Regions from separate parts of the Paenibacillus sp. P46E genome, predicted to be linked through region 3. Evidence: riboswitches for the same ligand, from Rfam matches in the RefSeq annotation. Region 3 holds a riboswitch; each other region holds the start of a gene.
What was found. Region 3 has a riboswitch for cyclic di-AMP ahead of A3849_RS28255 (APC family permease). Riboswitches for the same ligand answer to the same signal wherever they lie in the genome.

Region 1: it holds a riboswitch for cyclic di-AMP, as region 3 does, so the genes downstream of both, A3849_RS22680 (resuscitation-promoting factor) here and A3849_RS28255 (APC family permease) in region 3, are expected to answer to the same signal.
Region 2: it holds a riboswitch for cyclic di-AMP, as region 3 does, so the genes downstream of both, A3849_RS01850 (hypothetical protein) here and A3849_RS28255 (APC family permease) in region 3, are expected to answer to the same signal.

The regions. Positions count from the first base shown of each region.
Region 1 is NZ_LVYZ01000059.1:9,575-20,318, forward strand. It holds gene A3849_RS22665 (AbrB/MazE/SpoVT family DNA-binding domain-containing protein) at 366-620, opposite strand; gene A3849_RS22670 (HD domain-containing protein) at 926-2,209, shown strand; gene A3849_RS22675 (TatD family hydrolase) at 2,265-3,035, shown strand; cyclic di-AMP (ydaO/yuaA leader) riboswitch at 3,234-3,462, shown strand; gene A3849_RS22680 (resuscitation-promoting factor) at 3,752-4,912, shown strand; gene rnmV (ribonuclease M5) at 5,078-5,629, shown strand; gene rsmA (16S rRNA (adenine(1518)-N(6)/adenine(1519)-N(6))-dimethyltransferase RsmA) at 5,626-6,510, shown strand; gene yabG (sporulation peptidase YabG) at 6,614-7,516, shown strand; gene veg (biofilm formation stimulator Veg) at 7,765-8,040, shown strand; gene A3849_RS22705 (small, acid-soluble spore protein, alpha/beta type) at 8,171-8,347, shown strand; gene ispE (4-(cytidine 5'-diphospho)-2-C-methyl-D-erythritol kinase) at 8,537-9,391, shown strand; gene purR (pur operon repressor) at 9,496-10,323, shown strand; gene spoVG (septation regulator SpoVG) at 10,535-10,744, shown strand, end outside.
Region 2 is NZ_LVYZ01000002.1:104,556-115,299, forward strand. It holds gene A3849_RS01835 (SDR family NAD(P)-dependent oxidoreductase) at 1-36, opposite strand, end outside; gene ytxJ (bacillithiol system redox-active protein YtxJ) at 266-592, shown strand; gene A3849_RS01845 (glutaredoxin family protein) at 589-828, shown strand; cyclic di-AMP (ydaO/yuaA leader) riboswitch at 1,144-1,314, shown strand; gene A3849_RS01850 (hypothetical protein) at 1,449-1,901, shown strand; gene A3849_RS01855 (hypothetical protein) at 1,990-2,175, opposite strand; gene A3849_RS01860 (glycoside hydrolase family 43 protein) at 2,191-3,864, opposite strand; gene A3849_RS01865 (glycoside hydrolase family 5 protein) at 3,878-5,044, opposite strand; gene A3849_RS01870 (helix-turn-helix domain-containing protein) at 5,201-5,959, shown strand; gene A3849_RS01875 (ABC transporter permease) at 6,159-7,469, opposite strand; gene A3849_RS01880 (ABC transporter ATP-binding protein) at 7,462-8,364, opposite strand; gene A3849_RS01885 (ABC transporter ATP-binding protein) at 8,369-9,301, opposite strand; gene A3849_RS01890 (GntR family transcriptional regulator) at 9,318-9,713, opposite strand; gene A3849_RS01895 (hypothetical protein) at 9,774-10,502, opposite strand.
Region 3 is NZ_LVYZ01000079.1:13,339-22,041, forward strand. It holds gene A3849_RS28230 (ZIP family metal transporter) at 1-78, opposite strand, end outside; gene ymzB (protein YmzB) at 328-663, shown strand; gene murB (UDP-N-acetylmuramate dehydrogenase) at 737-1,648, opposite strand; gene A3849_RS28245 (ABC transporter ATP-binding protein) at 1,885-2,685, opposite strand; gene A3849_RS28250 (histidine phosphatase family protein) at 2,893-3,507, opposite strand; gene A3849_RS28255 (APC family permease) at 3,606-5,423, opposite strand; cyclic di-AMP (ydaO/yuaA leader) riboswitch at 5,550-5,709, opposite strand; gene A3849_RS28260 (disulfide oxidoreductase) at 5,938-6,369, opposite strand; gene A3849_RS28265 (DsbA family protein) at 6,369-7,124, opposite strand; gene A3849_RS28270 (ATP-binding protein) at 7,219-8,703, opposite strand, start outside.

The DNA of each region.
Region 1 (10,744 bases), on a different contig from region 3:
GTAGCTAAGTGATTCCCGCAGGGAGAGCGGCTTGCAGCACCGCACGTTACCCGGGAGCGCCTTGCGCAGATGCTATAGGCGTGTAGCCTATGGCGAAACCTTCCGCATGACAAGGCCCCGAGGACTTTCCCGAAAAAGGGACGGTCAACCATTAGCCGTTACTCCTTTACGTGCGGCCACATGATCAGACAAGCTTCCGGGTGTAGAGGGCCAGGGTCCTTGGGGCCTTCCCTGGAGGGTTTGGGAGGGTAAACCTCAGTAGGGTAAAACAGCAAAAAAATACCTCCCGCAATAACGGGAGGCCAAGGAGATATAAAAAGGTTAGAATTAACAATTTGATTAGTTCTTATTATAACCTATTTGTTTTAATTTGTCACAGGGGTAGGGATGGCAGAAATGCATTCGTGACAAACAATTTTTCCTTTGAAATAGGTTACATTTTCAGCATTGCCACAGAATATGCAAGCAGGCTCATATTTTTTAAGCATGATCCGCTCACCGTCCACGTAAATTTCGAGCGCATCCTTTTCTCCGATGCCCAGTGTACGGCGCAATTCAATTGGAATAACAACCCGTCCTAGCTCGTCTACTTTTCTAACTATACCTGTTGATTTCATCATTGTAATCGTTGCTCCTCTCAATGTTCAAAAGCGTCATTATTCGACAATGTTCACCGTTTTATGATATTTATAATACCAACCATTCCCAAAACAGTCAACCTTTTTTACGGGCAATTTCAAGGGAATTTTGAAAAAAACTTTTGTGACGCTTATAAATAACGCTAATCGTACGAAAATTGCTAAAAAGTAATTTGTCGATTTGTAAATCTATAAACCGTCACGGTTCGACAAAGTGCGACATTATCTACCATTATAACCTTTGTTTCAACTGATTTCTATTCTTATTATTCAAAGGAGTTGAACTTATGAAGCAACCGCTGACAGAAGAGAAGGTTTTTAAAGACCCGGTACACAACTATATTCATGTTCAGGATACGATCATCTGGCGATTGATCAATACCAGCGAATTTCAGCGTTTGCGTCGCATTCGCCAGCTGGGTACTTCTTATCTAACCTTCCACGGAGCAGAGCATAGCCGTTTTTCCCACTCCCTGGGCGTTTACGAAATTACTCGGCGAATCATTTCCCAGTTTGAAAGAAGCGGGTACAAGGATTGGATGCCGGAGGAGAGTCTGCTTACATTATGTGCAGCGCTCTTACATGATTTGGGCCATGGGCCATTCTCCCATTCAATAGAAGAAGCTTTTGAAATGAACCATGAGGATTGGACCTGCAGAATTATACAGGAGAATACGGAAATTACTGCTATACTGCGCGATGTGAGTGAAGATTTCCCGCGTAAGGTTGCCTCTGTAATTGCCAAAACATATGAGCACGAAATCGTGGTTAACCTGGTGTCGGGTCCTCTGGATGCGGATCGCATGGATTATTTGCTGCGGGATGCTTACTACACCGGAGTGAACTATGGGACCATCGATATTGACCGTATTCTTAGAATGCTGCGTCCTTATAATGGGCGGGTTGTCGTAAAGGAATCAGGCATGCATGCCATTGAGGATTATCTGATGTCACGGTATCAGATGTATTGGCAGGTTTATTTCCACCCGGTTACGCGCAGTTCGGAGATTATTTTGCGTCAGATTTTCCGCAGGGCGAAAGAGCTTCTTCAGGAGGGTTACTCCTTCCGCTTTATGATCAATCCACTCAGTGATCTATTTTGTGGAGAGATTAATGTAGAACAGTATTTACTGCTGGATGAAGCCTTGGTCCAGACTGCCTTTATGCAGTGGACGCTGGAATCCGATGAAATCTTAGCTGACTTGTGCAGCCGATTTATTCATCGTAAACTGTATAAATATGTGGAGATGGATCATCTCGATTCGGAGACGATTGACGAAATCCGCCGCAGTTTTGCCGGTGCCGGGCTGCGTCCTGATTACGACCTGGAAATTGATTATCCGACAGATCTTCCTTATGATGTTTTTCGTCCGGGGCAGGGCTTTGACAGCAAACAAATTTTGCTGCTGGACCGGCATGACAAACTGCGGGAAATCTCTGAAGTATCGGATATAGTCCGCTCAATCAGCGGCATTCACCGCGGGCGGTATCACCTTTATTTTCCGCAGGACAAGCTGCAGAATGTGCTTACACAGCTGCCCGACGCTATTGCTGAGATCTTTGCAAAATAATACAAAAATTTCTGGAATTCATCATAGAAAACAAGACTGAAAGGAAGATGCAAGCATGCGTTTATTCGACACACATACTCATCTGGATGCACCGCAATTCGACGAGGACCGTGAGCAGGTTATTGCCCGTGCGTTAGAGGCTGGTGTCAGCAAGATGATTAACATCGGATTTAACCGGGAAACGATTCCAACGACAATGAAACTTGCAGAAGAGTATGATTATATTTATGCAGCGGTCGGCTGGCACCCCGTGGACGCCATAGACATGAAAGAGGAGGATATGGACTGGATCGCCTCCCTGTGCAGCCATAAAAAGGTGGTGGCTATCGGAGAAATTGGACTTGATTACTACTGGGATACTTCTCCTAAGGAGGTACAGCATGAGGTATTCCGCAAACAGATTGGAATGGCACGGGAACTGAAAATGCCTATCTGTATACATAATCGTGATGCCCATGAGGATGTGGTACGGATTTTGCGGGAAGAGAAGGCAAATGAAATTGGCGGTGTCATGCACTCCTTTTCCGGCAGCTGGGAAACAGCCAAAATGTGTCTTGATCTGGGCTTTCATTTATCCTTCGGCGGACCCGTGACTTTCAAGAATGCCAGGGTGCCTAAAGAGGTGCTTGCCCAGACTCCAATGGACCGGCTTTTGATCGAAACTGACTCCCCATATCTGACGCCTCACCCCTTCCGCGGGAAGCGAAATGAGAGTGCTCATGTGAAGCTTGTCGCCGAGGCGGCAGCGGAAATAAAAGGGATTGATTTACAGGAATTAGCTGAAATTACGTATGCGAACGCACTGGAACGATTTGGAATTGTCTGAAAACGGGAGAAAAACAGGTGAAAAAAGAAGTATAGCCGATATATTAAACTTTTTTAATAAAGAAATGGCTGATTATTACAATATTTTAACGATTTTTTTACGTAAACGTGGTTGAATCGTGCTTTACAACATGCATCAAAACAGGATATCATCTTTTCAGTGAAGTGAGCTGTTGTTACTGTGACAGTCACAATTTCATGGATCGTCTCGCTGAGTCTCCGTATGGAGAACGGGGGAACCAATAATGATCTGCCGCATGTCCGTACATAGAGTACAGCATAGAAATGCCGCAGACTTTATTTGATTTCTTCACGTGGTCTTTGGGGTGAATTTGAGGGCAACCGCCGTGAGCGGGTGACCTGAGATAGGGCGTCTCTCTTATGCCCGAACCCGACAGCTAACCCCGTAAGCGCAAGTAAGAGAGGAAACCTCGTGCATAAACATTCCCGCGTATTCTGACACCCGGAGAGCCACGAAAGAGTCCTCTGTGAACTCTTTTGGGCTTTTTTTGTTTTTTGAATAATGGGGATGTTCCCAGCATACTGTTATATAACAGATGTCTGGAGTAGCTATGCCGAGCAGGCGATCCATGAGCAGGAAACGCTAAAGCAATGCGGGCGTATCCTGTGCAATCTCAAACCTAGTTTCGTCAGAAGTGATAAGTCACCTTTGCTATACAACTTGGACGACGGGGCTATGTAAGGAGGATGGAGAGAGTGGGCGTATTCCAACCAGAAGTATCCCATGATTCGCAATCATCCAGCAGGTCTTTCGCATTACGGTGGAAGCAAGTGAATCCTCGCGTACTTTCGCTTGCAGGCGCAGCATCAATTGTAATCGCGCTGGTAATTCTGCTGTACGTACACGGTCAAAGCATTAAAGAAATAACTTTAGTAATAGACGGAAAGGTACAAACGCTGGAGACGCGGGATGCGCTGCTCAGCGATGTGCTGGCAAAGGAACAAATTTCGCTTCAGCCGCATGATGCTTTATCCATTGGCCTTAGTGATGAAATAAAAGACGGCGACCGTGTCGTAATCAACCGTGCGCAGGCCCTTAAGCTTACTGCGGATGGAACAACCCAAACGCTGTACACGACCGAGGATACCATCGGTCAGGCGATTGACAAACTGGGCATCAGCCTGGAAAGCTACGATAAGATTTATCCTTCGCTCAACACTGCAGTTTCTGCCGACATGGAAATCAAAATTGTCCGAATCAACAAGCAAGTGGTACAGCGGACAACGAATTTGCCTTTCCGAGTGATTAAGACCGCAGACCCCTCCCTGACTAAGGGAACTGTAAGAGTTGCACAAGCAGGCAAACCGGGCGTAATGATCCAGCATATAGAGAAAATCTATAAAGATGGCGAGCTGGCATCTATGCGTATGGTGGGCAAGGAAGTACAGGCGGTTACCAAAGACAAGATCATTGCTATTGGTACCAAAGCACTTCCCAAGGCTGCTGTAGCTACTACTGCAACTTCCAATTCAACCACTACCACAAAATCATCTAAAGTTAGCGCGAACAGCAACAATGTTGCCAGCAAGGCAGGTATGGATTTTGAGTACAAAAAAATAATTAAAAATGTATCCATGACGGCTTATTCATCTGAAGAGCCAGGTATCGGTACCCGTACGGCTTCCGGCACACGCGTAACGGAAGGTAGGACTATCGCTGTAGATCCAGACGTAATACCTATTGGCTGGTGGGTGTATATTGAGGGACTTGGGTTTCGCCGTGCAGAGGATACCGGCGGTGCCATTAAAGGCAACAAGGTAGATGTCTATTATGATTCACTGAGCCATGCCCGTAACTTCGGCCGTAAATCGCGTACGATTTATGTGATTGGACCTGTGAAGCCAGAGCTGAATTAAGCAGCAGATTTTTGCAAAATAGCGTTTTATAAGATATAGTGAGGGTAGCACTTAAGACTGTTACGGAATTATAGAGCTGCCGCTCATCACTTATACATTCTTTAGCCAATAAGAAGGGGAGCGAATCCTCTTCTTTTTGCGTTTCAGAGTAAGGAGTTTTGTAAAATGATCAAGGAATTAATCGTTGTGGAAGGTAAAAGTGATACAGTTGCTGTTAAGCGTGCTGTAGATGCGGATACCATTGAAACAGGCGGTTCGGCAGTGGACCGCAAAGTGATCGCCAGGATTGCGCTGGCCATGGAGCGCAGAGGGGTCATTATTCTAACCGATCCTGATCATGCCGGTGAACGGATCCGGAAGATTGTGTCTTCCAAGGTGCCAGGCTGCAAGCATGCGTTCATTCCTGAAAAAGATGCCACCCGTAAAGGTGATATCGGAGTTGAAAATGCTTCTCCGGAGGCCATTCGTCACGCGCTAGAGCATGTTCATACTTCCTTTGAAGGCGCCCCGGCTCTGATTGGGTTGGAGGATCTGATGGCTGCAGGGATGATGGTACATCCCCGGGCAGCGGAGCGGAGAATGGCGCTGGGCAATTTGCTGGGGATCGGCTACTGTAACGGCAAGCAGCTATACAAGAGGCTGGCGATGTTTGGAATATCACGAGAGGAATTTGTAAATGCTCTCGCGCAAATTGATCAGGGAGGCATTACCTCATGAGTGGCAACAATCATATCTCATCCCCGGTACGCACAAAGGAAATTATCCAGCGTTACGGGTTCTCATTTAAGAAAAGCTTGGGCCAGAATTTTCTGATTGACCAGAATATACTCGACAAGATTGTGGATGCTGCAGGCCTGGACCAGGCAGCAGGTGCACTAGAGATTGGACCAGGCATTGGCGCTTTGACCGAGAGGCTGGCAATGTCCGCTGGAGTGGTGACAGCAGTAGAGATTGACCGGCGGCTGATCCCGATACTTCGGGATGTTCTTGCCTCTTACCCGCATGTCAAAATCCGGAACGACGATGTGTTGAAAGTGAATTTGCAGGAGTTATTCGCTGAGGATTTTGCGGCTGTGGAAAGAGTCAGTGTAGTTGCCAATTTGCCGTACTATGTAACCACTCCAATCCTCATGAAGCTGCTTGAAGAAAAACTGCCGCTCGATAATATCGTGGTGATGATTCAAAAGGAGGTTGCTGAACGTATGGCAGCTTCACCTGGCGGGAAGGAATATGGCAGCCTTAGCATCGCTGTGCAGTACTATAGCGAACCCGAGCTGGTCTGCATGGTGCCGCGCACGGTATTCATTCCTCAACCGAACGTGGAGTCTGCCGTGATTCGTCTCAAGGTGAGAGAGCGTCCTCCGGTAGAGGTTGCAGACGAGAAGCATTTCTTTGAGGTTGTACAAGCTTCCTTCACCCAGCGGCGAAAAACCATTGCCAATAATCTCAAAGCCCGGTTCTTCCCGGAAGAGGGGCGTGAACGTCTGGAATCCCTGCTGGCTGAGGCTGGAATCGAGCCAAGCCGCCGCGGAGAAACACTCAGCCTGGAGGAGTATGCCCGGTTAAGCAGCGTACTGCTTGCTGCCGGAATTGTTTAGGTAAGAAGAAACGGCTTGATATCTTTCTTATATTTCAAATCACCGCCGATTATGAACCAACCGGGGTCTTTGCCCATACGATGGGGTAGAGGTGGTGTTTGAAATGAATTTAGGAGACTTGGTCGTTCGCAAATCTTACGGTGGCGATGTAACGTTCCGGGTGGAGAATATCGTGCAGAACGGTGCTGTCATCAAAGGCACTGAATTCCGCCTGCTGGCGGATGCGCCTTTGGAAGACCTGGTGCAGGTGCCTCCTACCCGTATTACCGAGCGGGGACAACAGGCGCAGATTAAAGCCACTGAATCCCTGACCCGGCTGCGTAAAGACCGGCAGGAGCAGAGCCAGCGCAGCGGAGAGAGTATCTCCGGGGTATGGCCCCAGTCTCCCAAGGAGCTGGCCTACTTTGAGGTGCCGGGAAAGGTGCTGCACCTGGATGGTGATGCACTGTATTTGAAGAAGAGCCTTAGTCTATACGAGCAGCTTCGGATCCCTGCTGAAGGACATCATATTCATGAGTCAAAGATGGCCGAAACGCTGTACCGGCTTTTGCCGCATGTACGTCCGGATATTGTTGTCATTACCGGGCATGACGGAGTACTTAAGCAGCAGTATACTTATGATCTCTACAGCCTGAGTAGTTACAAAAATTCGCAGAACTTCGTAGCAGCCATTAGGGTTGCGAGGGAATATGAGCGGAATTTTGATACGCTGACTATTGTGGCAGGAGCCTGCCAGTCCCATTTCGAAGCACTGTTAGGTGCGGGGGCCAACTTTGCCAGCTCGCCCGGAAGAATACTGATTCATGCCCTGGATCCGGTCTATATAGCGGCAAAGGCATCCTTTACTTCCATACGGGATTCCGTCAGCCTGGGGGATGTGCTGAATAATACCATCAGCGGCAGCCAGGGTATGGGCGGAATCGAGACCCGCGGCAGCTTCCGTATCGGGATGCCTCGCCTGCAGAATCTGTCTACTCTAAAGGTAGCACCATCGGTGATGATGTAGCCGCGGGATGTGTGAACAGACATTTCAGAAAAACCCCACTTTTGTGGGGTTTTTTTGTTTACGGTGTTTCTTGCTTTTTGAATAAGACACTCTGATATTACGGCTAACAAGGATTTAATGTCAGCCTTGCTCTATGCTAAAAAAATTCCGTTGACAACGTTTTTACCATCATCTATAATTATTCATTTGATTTGACAATGAAGGCGGAAAGTTGTATAATGGACAAGGAAAGAGGTGGTCGTCAGGCAATGGCTAATAACGCGCTGTTGGAAATTAAACGCAGTCTCGAAGCTCACGTCGGTCATAAGATCACGTTGCGTGCAAACGGTGGCCGTCGTAAAACCGTTGAACGCACCGGTGTCCTGGAAGAAACGTACCCTTCTGTATTTATTGTCAAACTGGATCAGGAGCAGCAAACCTTCAAGCGAGTCTCCTACAGCTATGCCGATATCCTTACTGAATCTGTGGAAATCACAGTATGCGAAGATGATGGGCAGATGCGGATTATGTATATTAAAGCTTAACGGTTTATGGGCAGTCTCCCGCTGGGGAGGCTGTTTTTTGTTGTTTTTGGCTGAATGGCCATCCGGTCTTGGCAGCATACTAAAGCAGCAACAATCTCGTCATCCATTATTTTAAGGAGGGATTCTGTTAATGAGCCGCAGAAAACGGGGTATGATGTCTGAGGAATTGAAGACGGAGCTGGCCAAGGAACTGGGTTTTTATGAGACAGTAGAACGTGATGGCTGGGGCGGAATTCGGGCGAAAGATGCAGGGAATATGGTCAAAAGAGCTATTCAGCTGGCTGAAGAAGCCGCACGCAAATCGTAATAGGACTTGCAGGAATAACTCAGTGAGGGGTGCTGCCACGACGGCAGTGCCTTTTAGGTATGTACTGAACTTTTGATAAAATGCAAAAAAAGGACGGCAAACCTTTTCTACTTGATGGACTTCGTTACGAGTTTCTCATATAATATGTTAAGTTGTTTTTACGGGAAAAGCTGAGGGTGGGTGAACGCCTTGAAAATGTATGAAAAAGCGCCAGCAAAAATCAATTTGATGCTGGATGTGCTGCATAAACGCGCGGATGGCTTTCATGAAGTTGAAATGATTATGACTATGGTTGATTTGGCGGACCGCTTGGAGCTGTCTGAGCTGAAACGGGATTCCATTATTATCTCAAGCCAAGCCGGATATATTCCGCTGGACGAGAAGAACCTGGCCTTCCAGGCGGCGAGGCTTATTAAAGACCGCTATAACGTGAGAAGCGGTGTGCATATCCATCTGGACAAAAGGATTCCGGTGGCTGCCGGCCTCGCTGGCGGCAGCAGTGACGCCGCGGCAACGCTACGTGGCCTGAACCGGCTCTGGCGCCTCGGCATTCCGGCGCAGGAGCTGCAGGAACTGGGCGCCGAGCTGGGCTCGGACGTCCCGTTCTGTGTCACAGGCGGCACTGCCCTGGCAACGGGCAGAGGCGAGCGGCTGACTCCCATTCCGAGTCCGCCGCAGTGCTGGGTCGTCCTGGCCAAGCCGCCGATTAATGTATCGACGGCTGAGGTGTACGGACGCGTACGCGCGAACAACATCGCTGTGCATCCGTCCGCTTCCCGGATGCAGGAGGCGATCGCCGCAGGCGACTTCGCAGCCGTCTGTGCGGGGCTCGGCAACGTACTGGAGGATGTTACGCTGAAGCTGCATCCTGAGGTGCAGCAGTTAAAGGACACTATGGTGAAGCTGGGTGCAGATGGCGTACTCATGTCTGGCAGCGGGCCAACAGTATTTGGCCTGGTGTCGAAACAATCGAAGGTAGCCAGAATTTACAATGGGCTGCGCGGATTTTGCAAAGAAGTATACGCTGTGCGTTCGCTGAACTAAGTAAACGCTGTCTGACGGTGGTCGAATGGATCCCCATGCTTGTGTAAATCCGTACAAAAGTGATATTATTTTTAATAATATTCGGTTTTGGCGAGGAGCATTCCGTGAAAAAACTTAAAAGAAGCCAACGTTTGGTAGACATGACCCAATTTTTACTTGAAAAACCGCATGATCTTCTCCCGCTATCCACATTTGCAGACCGGTACGGAGCGGCGAAGTCATCTGTAAGTGAAGATTTGGCTATTATAAAAGAGGTATTTGAAGGGGAAGGCATGGGGGAATTGCAGACACTGGCCGGTGCGGCTGGTGGTGTTCGCTATATTCCGAGGATGCCTACAGACATGGCGTTAGCCTTCGTAGACGGCCTGTGCAGCCAGCTTGAACAAAGTGACCGTATACTGCCTGGCGGATATCTGTATATGTCTGATCTGCTTGGGCTTCCGTCTCTGATGGAGCAGGCCGGTAAGATTATCGCCACAGCCTTCTATGGTGTAGAGATTGACGTGGTAATGACAGTAGAGACCAAGGGTATTCCCCTGGCTTATGCCACAGCCGCGCAGCTGGGACTTCCGGTAGTGCTGGTACGCCGCGACCATCAGGTGACGGAGGGCTCGGCAGTAAGCATCAATTATGTTTCGGGATCGCATAAAAGCATACATACGATGTCGCTGTCCAGACGGGCGCTGAGGGAGAAGTCGAGGGTGCTAATTGTGGATGACTTCATGAAGGCGGGTGGAACCGTACGCGGCATGGTCGATCTTCTGGGTGAATTCAATGCTGAGGTTGCCGGTGTAGGTGTGCTGGTTGAATCCGGAGCTGTTGAAACGGAGGAACGCCTGCTCCATGACTATGTATCCCTTGTGAAGTTAAGTGAAGTGGATTCCAAGGAACGGCGGATCTCTGCACATCCGGGGAATTATTTTTTCGCTTGATTGGTGGTGTAAACCTAACATCTGTAAGACTGGCTAAAATGTCGAATCTGTGAGGAAAACACAGAGAACTTCACGAAATGTGTCGAAAACGATGGTATGGCAAAAATAATCTTCTTCATCAGACATTTTATGGAATCCAAAAGAAGGAATTCGCATTGCTGTGTGGAATTATACACCAAGTCTCTGATGGAAAAAGGTGGTGAACACACACATGCAAATTACGGATGTCAGACTCCGCCGCGTTAACTCTGAGGGGAGAATGAAAGCAATCGCATCCATTACAATCGATAACGAGTTTGTTGTTCATGACATTCGCGTCATCGACGGTAATAACGGGATGTTCGTTGCAATGCCCAGCAAGCGTACACCGGACGGGGAATTCCGCGATATCGCACACCCGATTTCTTCGGGAACACGCGAG
Region 2 (10,744 bases), on a different contig from region 3:
CCGGTCGGCACCGGTAACACAAGCGGCCTTTTTCATGGAATGGGTCACTCCCTCTTATCAGACATCAATATACATAAATCTCCATATCCCCCTACACCTTAGCACGGCAATTGTCATTTATCAACGTCCTCTGCTGGACTATTCTGCTAATGCATTCCCTGCTGATCTTCTTTTTGATTTAATTTTGAACTATGTTACAATCAGGAATATCATTGTTAACAACCGAATTGTTAGCAAAATAAACTACCAGGAGGGTGAACCCCTAATGTCCATACAACAAATCCGCAGTCTTGATGAATTGCATCAATACATTGCACAACCCGGCAAAAAACTGCTCTTCAAGCACAGTACCACCTGCCCGATCAGCGCCAAGGCGAATGAAGAATTCCAGGCTTATGTCCAGAGCTCCGGTACTCCCGCTGCTGTGGTTCATGTGATTGAAGACCGTCCGGTCTCCAACCAGATTGCTGAAGATTTCGGCATCAAGCATGAGTCCCCGCAAATCTTCCTGCTGGAAGATGGTGAAGTCCGGTGGAATACCTCCCACTGGAAAATCACCCGCGATGCCCTCAAGGAAGCTGTGAGCCAATGAGCCAGCCTGTAATCATTTATTCTACAGCCAACTGCAGTGACTGCAATCAGGTGAAGCAGCTGATGAAGGAGCAGGACATTCCTTTTGAAGTACGGGATGTAATGACCAGCACAGTCTATCAGGAAGAAGTTGAGAAGCTGGGCTTCATGGGCGTTCCTGTTACAGTCTCCGGAGCACATGTCGTCAAAGGGTTCAATCTGCCCGAGCTGAAGGAGCTTATCGCAGCCGCAAAATAGATATACCCGAACGCTGGCAGGAGAATGCCGCGTACGGATTCATTGGTTCACTTGCACAAAAGGGTATCCGGGAGCTGTTTGCCCCTGGATACCCTTTTGTCTTGCCTAGGAAATGGTCCGCATTCTAAGGCAGAAATAAAAACCGGCGTGCGAATGAGATAATGGGCCAATATTCAGTAAGATATATGGTTTTATCCGTTTATTTCCTTCGAATTATCCGATTTCAACGTGAAATTGGCGCAGCACCTCCCTTTTCCTTTTTTACAAAGACCTCCCCGAAGCAGTATGATTCGTTTTGAAAGTAATTCATGAAAAATTACATGAACGCTGAATTCCCGGCACACGGGAAACGGGGGAACCACCGGGCCACAAGGCCTTATTGGGGTGAATCCTAAAGAGACTGTAGAAGTGCGGTCTCACAAGGTAGGGCGACTCTCACCGTCCGAATCCGACAGCTAACCCCGTAAGCGTATAGAGAGAGATCTTAACCCGCCAAGCTTAAGCGCCAGGTTTATTTAAGCCTGTACCGAAGCCGCAGCAGAGGTTCTCCTCTGCTGCGGCTTTTTTGCATAATTATTTAAACTGATAAAGATTTCATATTATGAAAGGATCGTGAGATCATGCCAGACCCAGTATCGCTTCAGCCCGCTTCCGAAGCCCGGTTTGCGGAGTATGTTCAGAAATACAGCAGGAATGTCTGTGCACTCAGCAGCCTGCTGCTCGGGCAGGGTACCGGGGCCGAGGAGGCTACGATTAAGACCTTCGCAGTGCTCTATGAGCCTTTCCTGAAAAAGAGCTTCGACCCGCAGGCCTTCTCCCTTGAAGCCTACCGTGCGTGCATTCAGCAATGCTCCCGGCTTGCGCAAGCCCAAAATCCTGGCTATGCAAATGTGCTGTCCTGGGAACATCAGCTTGTACAAGCGCTCCGGTATGGCATGGTGCTCCCCCTGCCCGAAATTAGCGCCATTCTCCAGAGAAGTGTGCCCGACCTTAAGGCGCAGCTCAGACAGGTGCGCGAACAAATGGCGACGCAGGCGGTCTTACTGCCGAAATCCAGTTTAACTGCCGGGTGAGGTGCGTGAGCGTTCAGCTTTTAACGTCATATATTCAGGTATTCAGGCAAAAGAGCTGCGGCATCCTGCCACAGCTCTCTCTATTTGCCTAGCGCTTGCCTTTGCCTCCCTTGGCGAACCTCAAGAAAGCCATGCAGCAGCCTAATAATCCTATACCCAGCATTAACGTCTGCAACGCTCCGAGCCAGGTTGAGCCTTCCGGCCGGATCAGGCTGCTGATGATAATCAGCAGAATCGAAGCCGCTACCAGCAAAGGCGTTCGTTTTTTCTTCATGAATAGTACCACTCCTTACTTATAAGGTACACCATATGAAGTGGTTTCGCCAGAACCGGCTGGATTTGTTACATACTCAAAAAAATCAAAATCAGCATAATGCTGATGCTTTACACGATCCGCACAGGTCAAGCCAACAAAAGAACCTGTAAACTCACCATACTTGCTGTATTCATCCGAGAACTTGGTAGTATCGAATTCCTGTCCTATTCTTTCATATACTTTGCCGTCAGCACTCCATTCAAACCAGCTTTTGCGGCCACTGATATTCAGGCGCAAGTAAACCGGAACGTCATTTACGGGAGTTCTGGTATCCACTAATTCGGCCTTTTCCCCATTCTCCAAATGAATAATGGATAATGCACTTTGGCCCAACGTTTCACTATAGTATTTTCTTAAATTGATGTAGTTCATATTATCATAGTACAAAATCAATCCTGCACTATGCTGAGGCACTTCCGGCCGAAATTCCATTTTGGTTGTCACCGTTGCATATATGGATGTCAGTTTTCTGGCTAATATGCTTGCCTTGTTAAGTGATGTTCTGGATTCCTGCCCGCGAATTCTTACATAGCCCGGACGTGATTTTACATCTGCAAAGCTTTCTGGCATTATTCTCGGCGCATAATATTGTATGCCTAATTCTCCAGCATCAAAATCATCGAAGGCCGGAATTTCATTCACCGGATGTTCTGGCAATTTGCTCTCAGGAACAAATTCCTTAGCCAGATTCGTTCCGTCCTCCATCCTCAGCCAACCGTCTGCGGTCCACATCATTTTCTGTATTGCTGTCTCACGTCCCAGCGTACAGCGCAGCTCCGGCACGAACGGTCTTGCACAAAGATGTACCAGATACACTTCACCGAGCTGCGTTTCCACATAGCTTCCGTGTCCTGATTTTTGCAGCACCGAATCCGGATTGAAATATTTAGGTTTTAAATGATCCGGGTCATGCCTCTCGTAGAACTCACCCGGTATGGAGGTCACGATCGGATTCATCGGGTCCTTCTCATAAGGCCCCCACACATTGCCGGCCCGCCCCATAGTTACGCTATGTCCATAACCGGTACCGCCTTCGGCACACATCAAATAATAATAATCTCCACGCTTGGTAAGATGCGGTGCCTCGATGCACCCTCTGTCAGTGCCACCTGTCCAGATTCTCTTAGGATAACCAACGACTTCTTTCTTCTCCGGTGAGTACTCTACCAGACAGATTGCTCCCGGCTTTTCATATCCTTCCCGGGTCTCCCAGTCCAAGGATACAATCCATTTTCTTCCGTCACTGTCGTGCAGGATCGACGCATCAAAACCGGCCGAATGCAAATATACCGGCTCACTCCACGGTCCTTTGATGTCTTTTGCCGTGATTAGGAAATTATCCACATCAAAATATCGGGCATTCATGGAGTTCATCACCCCAAATACGACATAAAACAAATCCTCTTCTGCAGAGTAAGTTAGGGAAGGCGCCCATATCCCTTTGGCGGACGGCAGTTTTTTCAGATCAACCTCATTGTCGTCAGTAAGCACATGAGTGTGTAGCTCCCAGTTCTTCAGATCCTTTGAATGATATACCGGAATCCCTGGAAACCATTCAAAGGATGATACGGCAAGGTAATAATCGTCCTCTTTTCTACAAATACAAGGGTCTGGATTAAATCCGGGAAGTATTGGGTTTCTTATCATAATTACGACCTCCTCAGGACTTCACTGGAAACCAGCCGAGACTTACACATTTCCCCAGATCCCAGCTATCCCAACCGATCCACCCCGGCTCGTTGACCGTATCCAGCAGCAATTTATAATTCCAGTAAAAATGACCGATGCCTTTTTTCCACGCTTCCAATTGCACTTTGGCAACCTGGCTGTACAGTTCTTTTCGGCTCGCGGCACTTAAATGGTCCCCACCCGATTGGACTCCATTCACAGGCGACAGTCCCCCTGCTGTATCGACTCCGACTCCGTACGAATTGAACAAGCTCCATTCCCCGCAAATCACCGGGAAGTATTCCGCCATTTCCTCAATATCCCTGAACAAGTACTCCTGAACATAATTGACATAGCCCTCCGGCGATTGTTCACAGCCGTACACCTCTGCCATCATCAGATATTGATGCGTGTCGAGCACTACGTTTTTAAATTCAGTCTCTCTCATGAAGTCCTTCCACACTTTAAGCTCAAAGCCATCATGAATAACGATAACCTTGTCTTCTGGAAGATAACGGCGCATTCTCCGATAAGCCTCCACATAAAATCCGCGCAGAAAATCCAGTGAGACTGGCGCACTGCCAGCGGCCATGTCTGCATCTACCGGTTTATAACGTTTTTGAACATCCATTGCCTTCCAGGTTTTCTCAGTAATAGGCTCATTCACAATCTCTATTCCCCAAAGACTTGAATGTGTTCCATACCGCTCAGATAACTTTTCTAATAACTGTAGTGTGAATTCTACGCTCTCAGGCTGCTGTGCCCATTTGCACACCCCGGAGATTCCTCCATTGTCAAAGCCATTCTGACTTCCCGGAACCGTATGAAGATCAATTAATACCTTAAGCTCATACTTTTCTGCCCATCCAAAGGCTTTATCAAGCTCTTCCACACAACCAATGAAGGGAGGACAATCCCCCATAATAAAATAGGGGATGGGTATACGTACCGCATTCATTCCAAAAGAACGGATGGTTGCAAAATCCCGCTCCGTGATATATTCGTGACGATGTATTTTAATTCTGGCCTCATATACTTCTTTGGACAGTTGAGTCGGCAGGTAATACTCATCCTCCGCTGTAGTCCCTTCAAAAAGTCCAGGGCTCATCCATTTTTCCAGCACCAACCAATTCCCAAGATTAACACCATTGATATACATAGGTGGTCCCCCTCTGCTTTCCTAATTTCGTATTATGAGGTTATTGTATTTGGAAGCGCACACATCTTATATCACAGATTCCGGTTTTTTATCATATAACTCAGATATTATTTTTGATACACTACTCTTAAGTAGGGGGAGGAGGAACTGTTTCGTATGAATACAAATGATGTAGAAAGACACTTCTCTGATATTCTGTTTCAGAATCAGGAAGCTGGAAAGATGCATAATCCCTATGATCAGGAAGTGCGGGAACTCAGCAGCATTCGGAATGGTGATTTGGATCAATTGGAAAAAAGTCTGACCGAGAGCTTCAATGGCCAATATGGCGTTCTTGCCAAGGATAAGCTTCGTTCCACAAAAAATATATCCATTGTTGTTATCACACTCGCAAGTCGTGCCGCTATTGAAGGTGGCGTATCTCCTGAGATTGCTTACTCTCTTAGTGACAGCTTTATCTATAACATTGAAGAATTATCAGATCCTCAAGCCATACTTCATTTGTGCCGCCAGGCAGAGTATAAATATACGCGGATGGTTCATGACCTCAAGGAACAAAGGAAGGGTAAGTTCAAAAAGAAGAGCAGCAACCCCCGGATCGAAGAATGTAAAAATTATATTTTCAAACATCTTCATGAAAAAATTCATATCATAGAGATCGCACGGGAATTGAAGACGAATGCTAATTATTTGGCAGAACTATTCAGTCAAAGTGAAGGAATAACCATCAGAGACTTCATTATTCAGGAAAAAGTGAATTTGGCGCGAAATCTTCTCATTTATTCGAAGCACTCCTACAGTGAAATTGCAACCAATCTGGGTTTTTGTTCCCAAAGCCATTTTGGTAAAAATTTCAAAAATGTAACACAGCTCACGCCTAAACAATATCGCGAAGCTTATGGTGTCAAGGATTGAACAAGCAGAGAAGGGCCCCTCTTCCTATACAGGTTGAGGAGCCCTTCTCGTTAAGTTATCGGGACTATAGCGGACTAATAATATCAGCATTTATCTAGAATTCAATTGTGATTTCTATGACAAAACTTCAGATTATCTATGACATTAGTACGTCCTGCGTGTGACAACATTACGTATTACACACAGGTTATTATATAGCTTAAATCTTGTAAGCCTTCATTGCTTTTCTGATCTCTTTGATACTTGGGCGTTTGCCGTACATCAGAACACCGGTACGGTAAATCTTGGCGGCGAGCCAGCCCAGTCCAAATGTGGTTGCGAGCAAGATGATGAGTGATACAGCAATCTCCCAAAAGGCTACGTCCCCTATACCGATGCGCAGCAGCATGCTGAGCGGTGAAGTGATGGGCACAAAGCTTGCCACCTTGATAAGCATGGTATTAGGAGCTGAGATGCTGAACAACGGAATGTAGAAGGCCACAAAGGTACACATCATTACCGGCATCACGGCCTGGCCCAGATCCTCCGTGCGACTCACAATGGAGCCTACGGCAGCATACATCAGAGCATACAGGAAGAAGCCCAACACATAGAGGATTAGTCCGTATACGAGAATACCGTAATTCAATTGTCCAAGATCCAGGTCAAAATCAGACAATATGCTGGCGTTATGCGGAAGCATCAGATTGATGGCGATACTTGCCGAGATAACGGCAATCTGCATTAGGCCGACCAGGAAGATCCCGATCACCTTGCCGAACATTTGCGTTAGCGGTGAAGCACTGGTAATCAGAATCTCCATGATGCGGGAGCTTTTCTCCGAGGTGACTTCTGCCGAAATCATATTCCCGGTCATGGTAATCGACATGAAGAAGAGGATCAGAAGCACATAGACGATAACATAATTGATAGCTGGCTTTGATTTATCTGCTGCACCGCTGTCCGTTCCATCCGTACTGAGCTGCTGGGTACCGATAGACACCGGCGCGAACATCGCTGCTACCTGCTCCCCAGTCAGCTTATCACCTACGATCAGCTGTGTATTGATCTGTTGCAGGGCAGTCTGAAGGTACGTCTGCAAATCTCCATCCAGTTCTCCGTCCTTACTGTGGTAGGTTACTGGAGGGACGCCTTCCGTGCCTTTGGCATCAAAGGTAAGGTAGCCTTCGATTTTACCGTCATCCAATCCCTGCTTCAGAGCAGCATCATCTGCCGAGGTAAAGGCCTTGAAAGCCACAGTGTCTGTGTCTGTATCTTTATCCGCATCAGCTTTCGGAGCTGCAGGCGGCGCATACGCCAGCAAGAGTTCTGCGGCACGGTTCCCCTGTTCAGCCACTACACCGATCTGTGTATTCTTCGCTCCATCATCACCTTGGAACACCTTGATGAGGTATGGCACGTTCATCCCGATACTCAGCAGCAGCACCAGAATTAATGTTGTAATCATGAAGGATTTGGTTCTCACTTTGTTTTTGAAGGTAAAGCTGATAATTGTCCCCATCTTATTCATGAGATTCACCCAACGCTCTGATAAAGATTTGGTTCAAGGTTGGTTCCTTGATTTCAAAATGCTCAATTTCATTGGCCGCCATCGCATGCTGGAGAATACGCTGTGCTGCAGCAATCTCGCTGATGGAGAGCACATAACCCCGCTCCTGCTTCTGCACCGCGCTAACTCCAGGAATCAGATCCAGACCGCTTACTTCGCCCACTGTCCGCAGCACAACTTCTTCGCGCGGATAACCCTTTTTGATCTCACGAATATCCCCTTGTACTACTGTATTGGAACGGTCGAGAATTGTGATATTGCGGCATAGCTCTTCCACATGCTCCATCCGGTGGGTGGAGAACAGAATGCTTGTACCCTGGTCACGCAACTCCCTTACAGTATCCTTAAGCAGTTCCACGTTGACCGGATCCAGGCCGCTGAAAGCCTCGTCGAGGACCAGAATTTGCGGTTTGTGGACAACTGCGGCGATGAAGCCCATTTTTTGCTGATTACCCTTGGACAGCTCTTCAATCTTCTTATTGTAATAATCCGGAACGTCGAAGCGGTCCAGCCAGAAGCGGAGGCTCTTGTCCGCATCACTGGCCGACATACCGCGCAGCCGGGCCAGATAGATAATCTGATCACTAACCTTAACCTTCGGGTACAGCCCGCGTTCCTCCGGGAGGTATCCCATCAGATGCTGCAGCTCATCACTGAACGTTTTGCCGTTATAGAGGATCTTCCCCTCATCCGGATAGATCAGTCCAAGCACCATGCGCATCGTCGTTGTTTTGCCGGCGCCGTTGGCTCCGAGCAGTCCATAAATCTCCCCTTGCTCCACCTTCAGGCTGATTCCGTTTACTGCGGTCTTCTCTCCATACTGCTTCACTACCTGTTCCAGCTTCAAAGCTTCCATTCTTCTAATCTCCTCTCTCCTGGTCAATCAGAATCGGGCGATGCCCCTGTGTCCATAAGCTTAAGATCTCATCCAGCTCGAGCATCCGGCTCTTAATAACCTTTACGCCTAAATCCTGGATGCGTTTCTCATTTTGCTGCGCTTGCGGGGTAATGAGTGAAGCCACACCCGGTGTCTGCATATCAAAATGCAATGCTCCCGGCAGCTCCCCTGCAAGCTCCCTCAGCTCCTCTTCATTCTCCACCTGGACCCACAGCTCGCTCCAGGAGCCGAACAGACTATCCTTTTCGGCCATTCCGAGCAGGCTCCCTTGATGCATCAGCACGATATAATCTGCGAGCCGCCGCACTTCTTCAATAATGTGGGTGGAGATCACTACGGTAGCACCGGTAGCATCCATATATTTGCGCAGCGTCTCAACCATAGCCTTCCAGGCGAAAGGGTCCAGCCCCGAGGAGGGCTCATCCAGCAGGAGCAGCTGCGGGCGGGGTGCCAGGGCGGCAGCAATCTCGAACTTACGGCGCTCTCCCTTGGACATCTTCCCCAGCTTCGCACCTTGCGGCACATCAAATTTCGCCAGCAGTTCCTCGAAGTATCCCTGGTCCCAATCCGGATACCAGTGTCGGCGGAATTCGGCAGCCTCTCCGGCACTCCAGAATTTCTCTTCCATTTCTGAGGTTTCCGGCACGTAGGCTATACGCTGGCGAAGCGACAGCGGCAACCCGTCCGGATAAGGCTGCCCTAACCAGCGGATCTCTCCCTCATCGGGAAATGTCAGCTGCAGAAGCATGTGCAGCAGTGTGCTTTTGCCGGACCCATTCTGTCCCACCAGTGCGGTGATATAGCCTTGCGGGAGATTCAGATCAAGCGGTCCTATCGTCTTGCCCCGCCGTCGCTTCTTGCTCACATTACGCAGCTCTATGGCCTGCTGTACCATTGAAAGCCCCCACCTTTCATTCCTGTGATCCATATTTATGCTTCACAATTTCCCGAAACAGTTCCGTCAGCTCCGCTTCAGAGCATTGTACGGACAAGCCGACATCCACTGCACTCTCCAGTGCTTTGCGGATGGCCTCCTTCTTGTAACCCTCCATCGCCCCTTCACCCACATGGGAGACAAAGGTACCTGTACCCTGTCTGGTACGCAGCAGACCCTCGGCCTCCAGATCCTGATAGACACGGCGCACAGTGATCACGCTGCATTTCAGGTCACCGGCAAATTCCCGGATCGACGGCAGAAGTGTACCCTCGGTAATGGTTCCGCTGATAATCAGCGATTTGAGCTGGGTTTCGATCTGGTGGTACAGCGGCTCAGCGCTATTCTCGTTAATTTGTATCGGTATCCACATGATTTACACCCGCTTTCCACGCTCCGGCCACCCGGAGACCCTCCTTATCCTTCAGCCCCCTCATACGAGATCTCGGCTCTTCAGCCGAATGATGGTCCATTTGGAAAATAGCTGCACGGATACAGTTCCCAGCAACAGCGTCGACCACATCAACGGGGAGGCAAAGCCCCATTCCTTCGCATTATGTAAGCTGTAGAGGAACAGATTCCCTCCGAACTCCCAGACCAGCAGAGCCGCACCCATGCACAGCAACACGATGAGCAGGAGAAGACAAAAATATACTTTACCGCTAACCAGTAATTCAATGAAGGTGTATAGCCCCGACATCACAAGTGCGAACCCCGTCCAAATTAATGCAAAGGAGAGATAAGCGGGGATAGTCAGCTCGCTTCGAATCTGTCCGCTCATGGCATAAATAAGTCCGAAGAGAAGCACTCCGTTCAGAGAAAGGGAGAAGAGGGTATGCAGCTTTCTCTTACACAGAATCACAGCCGCCGGAACCGGGAGACTGCGCATATAAGCGAGCATCCGGGTATACGAGTCCTCACTTAAATACTTCATCGTACGCTTGGAGAAAGTGATGCCAAGCATTGGCGTCATTGTCAGCAGCAGGATATCTGCCAGCACCTTCCCGTCCCCCGACTCCAGTACATCATCCAGAATCATTCCGCTAAATATGGAAATATAGCCCATAAAAACAATGGCAAAGGCCAGTGCCCACAACAGCTTCAGTTTATCGGCCCGAAAGTCCCCCCGGACAATAATCAAGGCATCTCTTATCGTTGTCATCAACTTTAACCTCACTTTATGTTCAGTAACATGGTGTGCATCAATTATCATCGGAGTGTGCTTCCTGTGTGCTTACTGTGTATATCTATATACACAGTATATGCCCTTCATTTTCCAGTGTCAACCCGAATTTATAACTGTCTCCTTCGAATTTGAACAAGGTTTGCCACCTCCCGTTCATAAAGGCGGTAACCACATCAAAAAAAGCCTGTACCCTGCATTCCTATGAAGGATGCAGCGGT
Region 3 (8,703 bases):
CGGCAGATATAACGCCAGCAGCGCTCCTAGCAGTACCGCAGAGCCGGAAATGGCCCCCCATAACAGAGCACTCCACAATAGACTCACCTTCCTTAACTAAAATTGCTCAGAAATAAATAGAAGTGCATAATAGTAGTTTACACTTGAAAAGAAAATTACAATCATCTGCAGGTCTGACAGCAGTTTTGTTAATGAGATTAATTTTTCATGAGATTAAATTATATTTTCTTCATCCAACAAAAAGCAGTGTTCAGATGACTGGATTCAATTTCGAAGAAAAGGGTAACTTAATTTCTATAATCTTCTTGATAAGGATGGGATCAACTGATGGATCAAAGTGTACAGAAATTAATGGATTGGCTGACCGCCCAAGGGGGCGAAACCCTGGTGATTGACAAACAGGAGATGAAAGACCTGGACACCGTCCACTTCAATCTGGAAACCGTGGATTATCGTGATGCCGAAGATGTCATTGATGAATATCTGGACAGTGCACTGATTCTGCGGGGCACAGGCAATACGTTGAACAGGGATGGCGAACTTGTACCACTGCCCCAGTTGAATTATGAGATCGCTGTCAGCGGGCTTCAACTGGATACAGTTCAAGATAGCCAGGTTGAACTGAGGACGGACAGGGCCAAATATTCCATCTCCAAAAGCTGAATACACCTATTCACATGTAACAATCTCAATACAGTAAACAGGACGCGGTATATGAACTGCGTCCTGTTTACTGTCACTCTTCTCCAACGATCTCAACTTCCGTCTCCAGCTCTATTCCGAACTTATCCTTAACCGCAGACTGAACATGATGAATCAATCCAATATAATCCTTAGCCGTGGCATGATTGGTATTTACAATGAATCCAGCATGCTTGCGAGACACTTCGGCTCCACCGATTCTTGCTCCCTGAAGCCCGCTCTCTTGAATCAACTGCCCGGCAAATCTTCCGGGGGGGCGCTTAAAGACACTTCCGCACGATGGATATTCCAGCGGCTGCTTGGATTCACGCTGGTGGGTCAAATCGTCCATGGCCGCCTTGATTAGCATAGGATCACCTGGCTGCAACGCAAATCGGGCCTCCAGCACAATGAATTCGCCACTGGCAAAGACACTTTTGCGGTAACCCCATTCCAGTTCGTCACCTTGAAGTGTCACTAGCCGTCCCGCTTTGCTAATGGCAAGCGCACTTTGCAGCACATCCTTGACCTCTCCGCCGTATGCGCCAGCATTCATATATAATGCTCCTCCAACGGTTCCCGGAATTCCGCAGGCGAACTCTAGACCTGTAAGCTTCTTCTCTAATGCAAACCTGGATACTTCTATGATCTTTGCACCGCACTGGGCATAGAGCAGATTGTCTCTTAGTCCCATTTCGGTTAAGTCTGCTGTCTGCAAGACAATCCCGCGGATCCCACCGTCACGGATTATGACATTCGATCCATTACCCAGAACGGTCAACGGGATTTCATTTACACGGGCATATGTAACAATGGACTGAAGCTCCTCGTATGTCGCAGGTGCTGCCAGGATGTCAGCCTGACCTCCCATTCGTGTGAACACATAACTCTCCAGCGTCTCATGCTGCTTTAACATGCCCGCTGGAACCAGCTGCTGTAGATCCTCATATATTTTGCTGATATTCATGTACTTTGCTCCTTTGACTCTATAAAAATAATGTTCCTTGATTCACTATAAGAGCGGGCCCTGTTGTCTATATGCAATAAAGTAAGGCGAGATTTAACCAGGGCAACCACAACTTTAACAACGAACAGGCTCCCTTGTCAATGACGGGAGCCTGTGGCCAGCTGTATATATTATTATTATGAGTCACATTTCACGTTTATAACCTATCCTTGTGTGAAGGTGCGTTCTTACGTAATTCACACTGCTGTGTATGACGCCAATTCATAGGGCAGACAGAGTGGTACTCCCGTCCGTGGATCAGGAACAATATCCGCTTCAATCCCGAATACTTCACGCAGTACACTTGGCGTCATTACCTCAACTGGTGCCCCTTCACTAATCACATTCCCGGATTTGATTGCTACCATATGCTGGGCATAACGGGAAGCATGATTCAGATCATGCACCACCATAATTATCGTGCGGCCTTCTTCCTGATTCAGCTTCTGCAGGAGTTGGAGAACCTCCAGCTGGTGAGCCATATCAAGAAAAGTGGTCGGCTCGTCCAGGAACAGAATATCGGTCTGCTGCGCCAGAGCCATCGCAATCCAGGCCCGCTGGCGTTGTCCTCCGGATAGACGGTCAATTGGACGGTCGTGGAACTCTTCCATACCCGTCACAGAGATTGCATTCGCGATAATGCTGCGGTCTTCAGAAGTAAGCGTACCAAAGCCCTTCTGATGTGGATAACGTCCATAGCTCACCAGCTCGGATACCGTAAGTCCGTCAGGTGCAGTGGGGTTCTGCGGCAGGATCGCCAGTTGCCGGGCTACTTCTTTGGTAGACAGGTTATGAATCGACTTGCCGTCCAGCATCACGCTGCCGCTCTTGGGCTTCATGATACGCGCCATCGTCTTGAGAATGGTAGATTTCCCCGAACCGTTCGCCCCCACTAGTGCTGTGATTTTTCCAGTTGGAAGAGACAGGTTCAGTCCTTTGACAATCAATGCCTCCGCATACCCAATACTTAACTGATCTGTGTTCAAACGTTCCGACATCATCATCACTCCCTAAAGTTTTATGGTTTCACAGGGATCTCTTCTCTCAGGTAAAGCACATTAAGCACCTTACATTAATTAAATCCTGTATATGTAAAATCTAATGATTTCAACGGTTGGATGCTTCGCCACGTCTCATTAAATGATATTGATTATCATTCTCTATGTCAATAAAAATATTTTCCTTTTTGCATTACCTGCCTTTCTTCACAGATGCTCTGTCAGGTTTTCTAGAGAAATCCCCCACTTTCCATTGCAAAACTCTACTTTGTGAATACTAGTATAAGATGCCGGAAATGCCTTACTGCTTTTGTTCGTCCATTCTAATCCTTTCAGAATATGGTAGATTATATTTATTACTCCACCATGTGTAACAACAATTACATTTTCAGTCGGATCGGTTCTTAATTGTTCTTCACATAAGGTTGTTAGGATTTCTCTTATGCGGGTTAAAAACTCAACCGGGCTTTCTCCACCAGGATAACGTTCATCCATCCGTAAGCCTGAGAAATATAAACCCGGGTATCGTTCATCCACTATTTCATTGGGCATGCCGGCAATAACACCATTGTTCGTTTCTCTCCAGTGACCACTGCTTTCAACAGGTAATTCCAGAATTCTAGATATCTCATTTGCAGTATCCAACGCCCGTTGTAAATCACTGCTAATGAGACGATGAATATGGAATGTGGACTGGTTTTGCTTAAGATAAAGCCCCAGCTTCTCCGATTGTCTGTAACCCTCAAGAACGAGCCCCCGTTGACTCCATCCGCCACGAAAACCTTCATCATCAATCCCATGTCTTATGAAATAGATTGCCATAAAAATCTCCCCTTGAATTGTTCTGATTTTTCCTAATCATACCATAAAAAAAAGCAGCTCCCGAAGTATCCGGAAACTGCCCTGCTACGAAGTATATCTTATTTGTGCAAATGGTAAGGCACTGTCGCTACTACGATATCTTTTTGATTCATCAGATACGAGCGGATGAACAAGCTGGTCTGATTATGCAGAATTGCCTGCCACCAATGCTTGGTAACGAACTGTGGAATAAGTACTGTAATATGATCAGTCGAAGCGGTTTTCCACTCGACTGTTTCAATAAATTTGACCAGTGGGCGCAGAATGCTGCGATAGCGGGAACGCAGTACAATTAAGCGCACTCCCGGGTTCCATTCCTCCCACTTCTGTTCCATCTTATTAATTTCTTCTTCATCGAACCCGACATAGACGGCCACCACATTATCCGTTAAGGACTTGGCATAGCTGATCGAATGCAGTACAGCTCGAGTCACACCCGAGACAGGAACAACCACGGTGCTTCCTTTGATGCAGGGTTTATCCGTTGCCGGGCAAATACGCAGCTGATCGGCAGTATTGAGGTAATGGCGGTGTATACGGTGGAACACGAACATTACAACGGGCAGGAAGATAAAAGCCATCCAGACACTGGAGAACTTCGTAATAATGAAGATCAGAGTAATCGTCAGAGTTGTTAGCATACCCACCGTATTCACGGTAAATTTATTTTGCCAGCCTTTAGGTTTGGTTTTATACCAGTGCACCATCATCCCCAGCTGGGACAGTGTAAACGGAATAAATACACCCACCGCATACAAAGGAATCAGACTTTCAGTATTCCCGTGAAAAGCAGCTACAAGCAGGGCTGATAATACACCTAGAAAGATAATACCATTCGAGAAGCCCAGGCGGTCACCTCGGACCATAAATGCATGGGGCAGGTACTTGTCTTTAGCGAACATAAACGCCAGCAGCGGGAAAGCGGAATAAGCTGTATTGGCTGCCAGGAACAGAATTACAGCAGTAATCCCTTGTATGAAAAAGTATAAACCGCCACGTCCAAAAGTAGATTCAGCGATTTGGGATACAACCGTGGCTTTGGTATCCGGTGTAATTCCGTACCAGTAAGCAAGCAGTGTGATTCCGGTAAACATACTTCCCAGGATAATTCCCATTAACATCAAAGTCTTGGCTGCATTTTTCTCTGCAGGCGCCTTGAAGTTTGGAATGGCGTTCGATACAGCCTCTACCCCTGTCAGAGCTGAACAGCCGGAGCTGAAAGCCTTAAGCAGTAAAAACAAACTTACATTCGATACCGCTGCCCCAATCTCAGGGACATTAGCATGGGCTCCGCCAGTCGCATATTTGAATACCCCTGCAATGATCAACACGAAGATCGATACCACGAATAAATACACGGGAATTGCAATGAAAGATGCAGATTCCGTAACGCCCCGCAGGTTGACAATAGTCAAGAGCAGAATAACGGTTACGGCGATTAACACACTATGATTATGAAGATTCGGAAAAGCGGATGTGATCGCATCCGTACCCGCTGATGCACTAACCGCTACGGTCAGAATATAATCTACCAGGAGCGATCCGCCAGCAAGGAGTCCGGTAGGAACCCCGAGGTTGCTCTTGGCTACGATATACGCGCCTCCGCCCTGCGGATAAGCAAAGATGGTCTGACGATAGGATAAAATCAAAATAGCCAGCAAGCCCAATACGGCTAATGCGATTGGCAATGAGTACCAGATGGCTGTGAAGCCTGCGGCCACCAGTACAATCAGGATTTGTTCCGTTCCGTAGGCTACAGACGATAGCGCATCAGAAGACAGGACAGCCAGTGCTTTCACCTTGGATAACTTTTCATGATCTAGTTCGTTCGACTTCATCGGACGCCCGATCAATAGTCGTTTTACCTTGCTTACCATTGTAATAACAGTTCCTCTCTTTGCTTACGTTGAAACGGTAATACCGTGCGCTGTTTTCATTGGTGGATTTCATAAATGCAGGCACAAAAATAAGCATACGGAAATGATCCGCATGCTTACGCATCGTCATTATCCCACCATTGCTTACGAGGTTAGCTGGCGGATTCGGGCTGTGGTAGCCCTACGGTTGCAGCCCTTCCGGACCGTTTCCGATTCACCCCTTTGGCGCTTAGGCCAATGTTGGTTCCCCCGTTTTTCCATACGGAAAATTCAGCGCATATTCAACTTCTCACAAGGTCTAATGATAGTCTACAATACGTCTTCCGTAAAGCGGTGAAAAAAATGAAAAAAGAATGAAAAAACATCCAATTTACGCAAAACCAAGATGAGAGATAACGCGATCTTTCATTCTCTGCGATTATCCCGTCATCACGTGTTTTTTCAGGGTTTTGAACCTCATTTGTGTCTGAAATTCCAGGAATGATTTGTGCTCTAAATTCTGCAGTGGCTTCAGCTACTCTATTGTGTCCTCTTTACGTCCGGTCCAGAGCAAAATCGTGATTAGAGCAAAGGCGATCAGCGCAAGAAGTGGAATCGTAATGAACCCGAAAAAATTCAGATAATCCTTATTACAGGGTACGCCAATTGTACACGGGAGCACCTTGCTAAGTGCGGGAATCTTCTGCTCGGCATAATGATAAATAGAAATACTGCCCCCAATAAGACTTAATGGAAGTACATAGGGAATAATTTTTTTGTCATTCCGGTATGTAGCTACTCCCAGAAGAATCAGCTGTGGATACATGAAGATACGCTGGAACCAGCAAAGCTTGCAAGGCTCATACTTCAGCACCTCACTTAGATACAAGCTGCCCGCTACTGCAATAACAGACACAAACCAGGCCAGATAGAGACAGTGGCGTCTGCAGAACGTAGAGAACTTCATCACTCGGCCTTCACTGCTTCGGAAGCGGACTTTATCTGTGCGTCAATAGCTGCCATGTTGAATGGCTCATCTACTTTGTGTCCGTTGATAAATACAGTAGGCGTTGAAGTTACTCCTGTATCCTTGGCAAGACTGATATCACGTTGCAGCTCACTCTCATAGGTCTTCTCCTTGATATCCTTACGCAACAGATCCAGATCGATTGGCAGCTTTTGTTTCTCAGCCAGGTTCACCAGGAATTCCTCTGTAGCCCATTCTGCTTTTTCATCCCCTTGATTGGCATAAATCGCATCGTAATACGTCCAGAAAGCTTCACTGTTCTGATGGTATACAGACAGGGCTGCCAGGGAGGCTGTCTCGGAATCCGGACCGATAAAGGCCATATTTACGAAGTATATAGCAGCCTTATCCTGATTCACATATTCCTGGGCCAGCTGTGGCTTGATGACACCTGCAAAATTGGCGCACGCCGGACATTTGAAATCACCGAATTCAACGATTTTAACGGGGGCATCTGCTTTACCCAGTCTTGGCAGTTCGCTGTAATTGAATTCAACCGCTTTGCCTGAACCTGCATTTGAAGACGAATCTTTCGACGCAAGTATAAATAGAAGAGTAAAAATAATCACTACAATGGCTACCGTGCTAATAATCAGAATTCTCGTTTTCTGCTTCTGCTGTTCCTGCTCTGCCCTGCGTTTCTCCGCTTTACTCATTTGGGGAACCATGACATTGTTTTTTTTAGATTTGTTCAAATGAGAGTTCCTTTCTGTCCCGGCGGGACTGTTGAAATAATGGTATTTCCTTTAAAATTATATAATTAAAACTCTCATATTGGCAAACCTTCATTCATACCACCTCAGACTTCTCTTTGCTTTCCTGTATGCCCCGCAGTTCTTGTTGATGAGAAGGCTCCATTCCCTGTAGAGGGATCCTGAAGCTGAATACACTCCCCCCGCCTCTGGCATTATCCGACCATATACTTCCTTCCATTAGCTCAACTAGCTTCTTGCAAATTGCCAATCCTAAGCCAGTGCCGGGATATCTGCGGGTGTGGGAAGCATCCCCCTGGGAGAACGGCTGAAACAACAGTTCAAGCTTTTCGGGGGCGATGCCAATGCCTGTATCTCTCACTGTGAATTCAAGAACCACGGAGGCCCCCTGAGAGCTGTAAGGAGCTACCGATACAGTGATTCCGCCCTGATGAGTAAACTTGACTGCATTGCCGATCAGATTCACCAAAATCTGCCGGATGCGCGCACTGTCGCCGATGAACCATTCAGGAAGGGCGGAATCGACCTGAAGAGTCATTGTCAATTCTTTATAACTTGCAGTAACCTTGAACAGGTTCATACACTCCCGCATCAGTGAAGTAAGCTTGAAATCCGATTTTACCAGCAGCAAGTTTTCTGCTTCCAGGCGGGATATGTCAAGCACATCGTTCATCACGTTCAGCAATGCATGACTGCTCGTATGTTGCAGCTTAAGTAAATCCAAGTGCTCCGAAACCGTGATTTCCTCGGCGAGCAGTTCGTTAATGCCAATAATGCCGTTAAGCGGTGTACGGATCTCATGACTCATCGTAGCCAGGAATTCACTTTTCATCCTTGCCGCACTTTCAGCCGCATTTTTGGCAATGAGAAGCTCATTTTGTTGTTCAGCCAGTGCAGTGATATCTTCTGCGATAATATAGATGTAGTTCCCCTTTTCGCTCATTAATGGGAAGACGGTAGTACTGCAGATGAGTTTGTTTCCACTTCTGGTTTTGACGGTCAATTCCAGCTTCCCGGACTGCCCGCCAGCAGCGCGCTTTATGGCTGCTTTGAGCGCTTGAGCATCCTGGGCACTGAATAAAATACTTTTGTAGTCACTCAGCTCTTCTTGGTCATAACCTGTTGTCCGCCATAGGGAAGGATTGGCACTGATCACCTTTTTGCCCAAAGGGTCGATGCAAATCACCATATCCGGACTGAACTCGAAAAGGGCCGCATAGCGCTGCTCATTAAACTCTGAGGTGAAGAGCACCTGCTTCCTGTCTTTGTATATAAGAACCAGCACAACTGCCATAACCAACAGAAAAGTACCTGCAAGAATTATGCCCAGCATCGAATCATTCAGAAGCGGAGTCCTGCCCATGTAGGTGAACGGAACTGAATTTACGGTAGTAGTAGCTCCAGCCATAGTTATATAATTGCTTCCCGCTATTACTGTGGTCAACATAAGTATTAGCTTGATTTTCCCGGCAGAAAACATATTATATCGCTTCTCAATCCAACTGGCTTTATATGAAGCTGCAACCACAGGAATGACCAGTGATAGTAAAAAAGAACCGAC